Regions from separate parts of the Arthrobacter sp. P1_H7 genome, predicted to be linked through region 1. Evidence: riboswitches for the same ligand, from Rfam matches in the RefSeq annotation. Region 1 holds a riboswitch; the other holds the start of a gene.
What was found. A riboswitch is a leader RNA that binds a small molecule or an ion and turns the genes downstream of it on or off. The one in region 1 is predicted to bind glycine.
Positions count from the first base shown of each region.

Region 2: it holds a riboswitch for glycine, as region 1 does, so the genes downstream of both, gcvP (aminomethyl-transferring glycine dehydrogenase) here and gcvP (aminomethyl-transferring glycine dehydrogenase) in region 1, are expected to answer to the same signal.

Region 1 covers NZ_JBFUCO010000010.1:55,486-59,579, forward strand. The annotation lists gene gcvP (aminomethyl-transferring glycine dehydrogenase) at 1-2,822, opposite strand, end outside; glycine riboswitch at 2,875-2,982, opposite strand; glycine riboswitch at 2,984-3,081, opposite strand; gene AC1DXI_RS11200 (hypothetical protein) at 3,477-4,094, shown strand, end outside.
Region 2 covers NZ_JBFUCO010000019.1:5,713-9,806, forward strand. The annotation lists gene gcvP (aminomethyl-transferring glycine dehydrogenase) at 1-1,600, opposite strand, end outside; glycine riboswitch at 1,640-1,754, opposite strand; glycine riboswitch at 1,756-1,854, opposite strand; gene AC1DXI_RS17905 (TetR/AcrR family transcriptional regulator) at 2,086-2,625, opposite strand; gene AC1DXI_RS17910 (MFS transporter) at 2,693-4,094, shown strand, end outside.

The DNA.
Region 1 (4,094 bases):
TTGCGGTCCCCGGCGGCGCCGTCGATGCGCCCGACCGGCGGGAAGTACTTGTCCTGCCTGAGTGTGTGGACCGGGAATGCGGCCTGCTCGCGCGGGTACTCCCGCTCCCAGTCGGAAGATACGACGGCGGCGGCCGTGTGGGGTGCGTTGCGCAGCGGGGAGTTCTCCACCGTGAAATCGCCGTGGGCGACCTGGTCGATCTCCCGGCGGATGCTGATCATCGCCTCGATGAAGCGGTCGATCTCCGCCAGGTCCTCGGACTCGGTGGGCTCCACCATCAGGGTGCCCGCCACGGGGAAGGACAGCGTGGGGGCGTGGAAGCCGAAGTCGATGAGGCGCTTGGCCACGTCCTCGGCGGTGACGCCGGTCCTGGCGGTGAGTCCCCGCAAATCCAGGATGCATTCGTGGGCCACCAGACCGCTCTCCCCCGTGTAGAGCACCGGGAAGTGCTCATCCAGCCGGGATGCGATGTAGTTCGCCGCCAGCAGCGCGGACTTGGTGGCCTCGGTGAGGCCCTGGCCGCCCATGAGCTTCACGTAGGCCCAGGAGATCGGCAAGACGCCGGCCGAGCCGTAACGTGAAGCGGAGATCGCAACTCCAGTTCCTGGTTCGATAGCGCCGGCGTCGTGCGCCTTGTTCGCGTCCCCCGGCATAAACGGCGCCAGGTGCGCTTTAGCGGCAACCGGGCCGACGCCCGGTCCGCCGCCACCGTGCGGGATGCAGAAGGTCTTGTGCAGGTTCAGGTGCGAAACGTCGCCGCCGAACTTGCCCGGCTGGGCCAGCCCGACGAGGGCGTTGAGGTTGGCGCCGTCGACGTAGACCTGCCCGCCGGCCGCATGCACGGAGTCGCAGACCTCGCGGACGTCGGCGTCGTACACCCCGTGGGTAGACGGGTAGGTGATCATGATGCAGGACAGGGCGTCCTTGTTGGCCTCGATCTTCGCCTGAAGATCGGCGTGGTCGATCGTGCCGTCGGAGGCGGTGGCCACCACAACCACCTTCATGCCGGCCAGCACCGCTGAGGCCGCGTTGGTGCCGTGGGCCGAAGCCGGGATGAGGCAGACGTTGCGCTGGGCGTCCCCGCGGGAGAGGTGGTAGCCGCGGATCGCCAGCAGGCCGGCGAGCTCGCCCTGCGAGCCGGCGTTGGGCTGGATGGAGACCTGGTCGTAGCCCGTGATTTCGGCGAGGTCAGCCTCGAGACCGCCGATGAGTTCCCGCCAGCCCTCGGTCTGGGATTCCGGGGCGAACGGGTGGATCGAGGCGAACTCCGGCCAGGAGATGGCTTCCATCTCGGCCGTGGCGTTCAGCTTCATGGTGCAGGAGCCCAGCGGGATCATGGTGCGGTCCAGGGCCAGGTCACGGTCCGAGAGGCGGCGGATGTAGCGCAGCAGCTGGGTTTCGGAACGGTGCGTGTTGAAGACCGGGTGCTGCAGGAATTCGGAGGTGCGCAGCACCGTCTCGGGCAGCTCGAACCCCTTGGCCTCCACCACCGGACCGGCGCCAAAGGCGACGACGACCGCGGAGAGGACCTCCGGCGTCGTGGTTTCATCGACGGACACGCCAACTGTGTCCGCGTCGATGAGCCGCAGGTTGATGCCCCGGGCCTCGGCGGCGGCGATGACCTTGGCGGCCTTGCCGGGCACACGGACCGTGAGGGTATCGAAGAAGGAGTCGCTCGCCAGTTCGCGGCCGACGATCTTCAGCGTGGCGGCGAGGGCGCGGGTGTTGTTGTGGACGGTCTCGGCGATCGCTTTCAGCCCGTCAGGGCCGTGGTAAACGGCGTAGAACGAGGACACGATGGCCAGCAATGCCTGCGCGGTGCAGATGTTGGACGTGGCCTTCTCACGGCGGATGTGCTGCTCGCGGGTCTGCAGGGCCAGCCTGTAGGCCGGGACGCCGGCGTTGTCCTTGGAGACGCCTACGATGCGGCCGGGGAGCGTGCGTTCCATGCCCTCGCGCACCGCCATGTACGCGGCGTGCGGGCCGCCGAAGAACAGCGGCACGCCCAGGCGCTGCGTGGAGCCGACGGCGATGTCCGCCCCCTGCTCACCCGGAGGGGTGATCAGGGTCAGGGCAAGCAGATCCGCCGCCACGGTGACCAGTGCGCCGCGTTCCTTGGCCTCCGCGATCACGCCGGACTGGTCCCACACCCGGCCGGAGACGCCCGGCTGCTGGAGGACGAGACCGTTGATGTCGCCGTCGGGCAGACCGGCGGAGAGGTCAGCGACCTGCACCTCGAAGCCCAGCGCCTCCGCTCGGCCCCTGACGATGGCAATGGTCTGCGGGAGGCAGTCGGCGTCGAGGACGGTCTTGGCCCCGGCAGCGGACTTGTTTTTGTTGGCGCGGCGCATGAGAAGCACGGCCTCGGCAACCGCGGTGGCCTCGTCCAGGAGGGACGCATTGGCCACCGGGAGCGCGGTGAGGTCCTGGACCATGGTCTGGAAGTTCAGCAGCGCCTCGAGGCGTCCCTGGGAGATTTCCGGCTGGTACGGGGTGTAGGCGGTGTACCAGGCGGGGGCTTCGAGGATGTTGCGGCGGATCACCGGCGGGGTGACGGTGTCGTAGTAGCCCTGGCCGATCATCTGCACGGCCGTCTTGTTCTTGGAGGCAAGCTTGCGCAGTTCGGCCAGCACCTGGACTTCGCTGAGGGCGCTGTCCAGGGTGAGGGGCTTTTCCTGGCGGATGGAATCGGGGACCGCGTTGTCAACGAGGCCATCAACGCTGTCGTAGCCGACGGCCTTGAGCATGGTGTCGATGTCGGCCTGGCGGCGGGCGCCGATGTGGCGGTCTGCGAAGGTGGACGGGGACGATTGAACCGTCATGAGAGGAACTCCATAATTCAGGTGGCATCAAGACGCCACGATGATTCGGGTTCCTCCCCGCTCTGTATTGGACCTGAGAGTTTCCGTTTTGCCCTGCTGATAGCAGCGCGCCACTTGCACCGTCGGTGAGCCCGGTTGCCCGGACTGCTTTCCAGAGTTGCCTTGCCGCGGCGGTACGTGGGCCTGAGAGATTCCTGGGGAGGATTTGCTCCTACGGCGCCTGCTGAACGTACCGGCAGGACTCTCCCGCCGCAGATCATAAGCTGTGCCACTGGTCGGTGACACAGCTCACAATTTATCCGGTTCCCGGGCAGGATGCAAAATTTATTTCAATTGAGTCGCTGTTCCCGCGGACGACGGCGGGAGCTCTTCGCCGTTAGTCCATTCGGCGCCTTATTCTGAACGGGATACTTTACATTTTCATGCGCGTCCCGCCAGAGCGCTCATACGCAAGGAGCCTCCGTGAGCCTTCCGGATCAAGCGATGGAACAGGCAGCCCCCAGCAGACCACCAAGCAGGACTCCCGCCGGGGATGCCGCTTGGGGGTGTCTGATCGGGATCCTGGCAGGATTGCTCGGCTTGGGCCCTTGGCTGGTATCCGGCGCACAGCTCCCGTTGCAGAACTTGTGGGGCGCAGAGGTCGTTCCAGACCAGATGCCTGTGTCGTTACTGCCGCTAAGCCAGTACGAACTCACCACGATCGTGGCCCTCCTCACCGTAGGAGGTGCGGCGGCCGGACTCGCGGTGCGCATCTGGTCCCCCGCCCGACGGCGACTGGTGACGTGGTGCGCGGCAGCCGGCGTTCTGGTGGTTCAGTTCACGGCGGCCGTCCAGTCCTTCACAGTGCTCGACGGCGGCTTGACGGGCGGAACAACGGCGAGCCTCTACTTCGCCGGGTTACTCGCGGGCGTGACCGCCTCCCTCGCTGCGGCCCTCGTGGCGCACCTGCTGCTCTGTTCAAGGTCCCGGAGCCTGGCGGCATTGGCCGCCGGACTCGTGGCGGTGCCGTTCGCTTCGTGGACGGTGGAGTGGGTTATCGGCTTCGTTGGGCACATCAACGTCCCCGCGGCAGTGCCGTCCGCGGCTCACTGGATTCCGGCCATCCTCGTTGGTTGCGCCCTGGCATGGTGCGGCCTTCGTCCTGCGCGGCGGGCCGCGGTGTGGGCCGCGAACCTTGCCCTGTTGTGGTTGGTTCCCGCCCTGTTCATCTCGGTCAACTACGTCCTGGGGACCCGTATCCTGGCTGGCGACCTGCAGGAGATGCTGTTAATG
Region 2 (4,094 bases), on a different contig from region 1:
ATTCCGGGGCGAAGGGGTGGATCGAGGCGAACTCCGGCCAGGAGATGGCTTCCATCTCGGCCGTGGCGTTCAGCTTCATGGTGCACGAACCCAGCGGGATCATGGTGCGGTCCAGGGCCAGGTCACGGTCCGAGAGGCGGCGGATGTAACGCAGCAGCTGCGTCTCGGAACGGTGCGTGTTGAACACCGGGTGCTGGAGGTAGTCGGAGGTGCGCTCGACGGCGGGGTCCAGGCCGAAGCCTTCAGTGGTGTCTGTCACGGACGCGCCGAACGCGGCAATGACGTCGGCGACGACTCCCACCGTCGTGGCCTCATCGGCGGAGATGCCGACGGTGTCGGCGTCGATGGCGCGCAGGTTGACGCCCTTGGCGTCGGCTGCCGCGATGATCTCTGCTGCCCGGCCCGGCACCGAGACGGTGATGGTGTCGAAGAAGGAGGTGTGCAGCACGTCCAGGCCGGCGGCCTTCAGGGAGGCGGCGATGGTCTTGGCGTGGACGTGGACCGACTGGGCGATTGCCTTCAGCCCGTCCGGGCCGTGGTAGACGGCGTAGAAGGAAGCCACGATGGCCAGCAGGGCCTGGGCGGTGCAGATGTTGGAGGTGGCCTTCTCGCGGCGGATGTGCTGCTCGCGGGTCTGCAGGGCCAGGCGGTAGGCCGGGACGCCGGCGTTGTCCTTGGAGACGCCCACGAGGCGGCCGGGCATGGAGCGCTCGAGCCCCTTCTGCACGGCCATGTAGGCCGCGTGCGGGCCGCCGAAGAACAGCGGCACGCCGAAGCGCTGGGCGGAGCCGACGGCGATATCAGCCCCCTGCTCGCCCGGGGACGTGATGAGGGTCAGGGAGAGGAGGTCTGCGGCGACGGTGACGAGGGCGCCGCGTTCCTTGGCGTCGGCGATCACGGCGGTGTGGTCGAACACGCGGCCGGAGACGCCCGGCTGCTGCAGGACGACGCCGTTGATGACGCCGTCGGGCAGGCCCTTGGAGAGGTCGGCGACCTCGACCTCGAAGCCGAGGGCTTCGGCGCGGCCCTTGACGATCGCGATGGTCTGCGGCAGGCAGTCGGCGTCCAGGACGGTCTTGCCGTCGTGGGCGGCCTTGTTCTTGTTGGCGCGGCGCATCATCAGCACGGCCTCGGCGACGGCGGTGGCTTCGTCCAGCAGGGAGGCGTTGGCGATCGGCAGGCCGACGAGGTCCTGGACCATGGTCTGGAAGTTCAGCAGCGCCTCGAGCCGGCCCTGGGAGATCTCCGGCTGGTAGGGCGTGTACGCGGTGTACCAGGCCGGGGCTTCGAGGATGTTGCGGCGGATCACCGGCGGGGTGAGCGTGTCGTAGTAGCCCTGCCCGATCATCTGCACGGCGGTCTTGTTCTTCGACGCCAGCTTGCGCAGCTCGGCGAGGACTTCGACCTCGCTCAGGGCCGCGGCGAGCGCGAGGTCGGCGTCCTGACGGATATCCTTCGGAACGGCGGTGTCCACCAGGGCGTCGACGGTGTCGTAGCCGACAGCCTTCAGCATGGCGTCGACGTCGGCCTGGCGGCGCGCGCCGATGTGCCGGTCAACGAAGGACGTGGAGGCTGGGGTAACAGTCACAAGGAACTCCATAACTCAGGCGGCGCAGGGTACGCCACATTGATTCGGGTTCCTCCCCGCTCTGTATTGGACCTGAGAGTTTCCGCGCAGCCTGCGTTTCAAGGCTCCGCTTGCACCGTCGGTGAGCACAGCATGTCTGGGACACGCCTGCTACTTTCCAGAGATGCCTTGCCGCGGCGGTACATGGGCCTGAGAGATTCCTGGGGAGGGTTTGCTCCTACGGCGCCTGCTTGTACCTACTTGCAGGACTCTCCCGCCGCAGATCAAAGGCGTATTCAATTGGGGGTGACAACAGTCACAGCTCTCATTGTCCTATGCCGGGCGCGCGTCCGCAAACTCCCTCCCGGCGGCGGACCCAGGTTACGGCCGTCGAGCCGCCCGCCGGGAAATCCGGCGGCGCGAATTCGCCGGAAACGTCCGGGGTCGCCGCAACTTTCCGGCGAGCCCGGAGGCGTCCGGCGACTTCGGCGGGGGTGGCTGGGCTCGGGGGGGGGGCGTCAGCCGCGCAGGCGCTCGACGGCGGCCAGCAGGCCCTGGACGTCCGCTTCGACTTCCGGCAGGGGCCCGCCGGGGCCGCGGGTCAGCATCGCGTTGAAGTACAGCCCGTCCCCCATGTACAGGACGGCCTTCGCCATGGCTGGCCCGACGTCGGCCGCCAGCAGTTCCAGCCAGCTCGCCTGGCCGGCGGCGAAGCGGCGGAGGGTTTCCCCGTGTGCCACCTCGGCGAGCCGCGTGGCCGCCACGAAGACCCGGTCCATAGGCGTGTCCGCCCACACCGAGGACTTGATGAAGTATGCCGCCGCCCCCTCGGGGGCTGCCGCCATGGCCGCAACATCCGCGGCCAGAAGCCGGTCCAGCCGTTCCAGCAGGACCGCGATCATCGCCTCCTTGGTCGGGAAGTGGTAGAGCAGGCCGCCCTTGGAGACGCCGGCCCGGCGCGCGACGGCGTCGAGCGTCGCGGCGCGTTCGCCGACTTCGATGAGCAGGGATTCGAAGGCATCGAGTACGGCCTCGCGGGCGACGGGTTTCCTGGGCATGCCTCCCATCATGCCTGTCCGGCCGCGCATTTCTTAACTGTACCGTCCAGACGGTATAGTTACGTTCATGAGCATCGCATCGATCACCCCAGCCACCAGCACTCCGGCGACCACCGCCCCCCGGGCACCGTGGCGTGACTGGGTCGCCCTGGCCCTGCTGATGTTCCCCGTCCTGCTCGTGGCCGTGGACAACACCGCGCTCACGTTCGCCCTGCCGGCCATCGCCAGCAGCCTGACCGCTTCCGGCGTCGAACTGCTCTGGATCGTCGACGCCTATCCCCTGGTCCTGGCCGGGCTCCTGGTTGCGATGGGCTCCCTGGGCGACAGGATCGGCCGGCGCCGGCTGCTCTTCGTCGGCAGCGCGGGTTTCGCCGCGGTGTCGGCCGTGACGGCGTTCGCGCCGAGCGCCGAATGGCTGATCGCCGGCCGCGCCGGGCTTGGCCTGTTCGGCGCCATGCTCATGCCGTCCACGCTGTCACTGATCCGGAACATCTTTCCGCAGCCCAACCGGCGCAGGCTGGCCGTGGCGATCTGGGCCGCAGGCTTCTCCGGCGGCGCCGCCCTCGGCCCGATTGCCGGCGGCTGGCTGGTGGAACACTTCTGGTGGGGCGCCGTCCTGCTGGTCGCGGTACCGATCATCCTGCCCCTGCTGCTGCTCGGCCCGGCGCTGATCCCGGAATCCCGCGACCCGCAGCCGGGCCGGGTGGACGTGCCCAGCATTGTCCTGTCCCTGCTGGTCATGGTGCCGGTGGTCTACGGGATCAAGTCCCTCGCCACCCACGGGCCTGCTCCCGAGGCCTTCGCGAGCATCGGAACCGGCCTGCTCATGGGGTATGTGTTCATCCGGCGGCAGCGCAACCTGGCCAGAGGCCACAGTGCAGCCCACAGGACAGACCAAAGCACCGCGCCGATGCTCGATGTCAGCCTGTTTGGCAACCGGATCTTCAGTACGGCCATCGTGGCCAACGTCCTGGCACTATTCTCCTTCAATGGCTTCATTCTCTTCCTGGCCCAGCACCTGCAGCTGCTGGAAGGCCAGTCCCCCTCGGCGTCCGGCGTCGCCATGGTCCCGGCCCTCATCGCCACAGTCGTAGCAGGGCTGCTCGTGGTCCCGCTGGTGCGCAAGGTGCGGCCCGGCTTTGTGGTGGCCGGCGGCCTGCTGCTGAGCGCGGCGGGCTATTTCCTGGTGGCATTCGGCGACCACAGCCAAGGCCCGTCGCTCCTCCTTGCCGCCCTGCTGGTGCTCTGCCTGGGGGTCGGCGCGGCGGAGACGATCTCCAATGACCTGATCCTGGGCGCCGCGCCCGCCGACAAGTCGGGGGCCGCCGCCGCCATCTCCGAGACCGGCTACGAAGTGGGGTCCCTGCTGGGAACGGCGATCCTCGGCTCAATCCTGACTGCCTCCTACCAGGGCAATCTCCGGCTCCCCGCGGGCGTGTCCGAGCTCGCCCCGGCCGCGGCTACCAGCC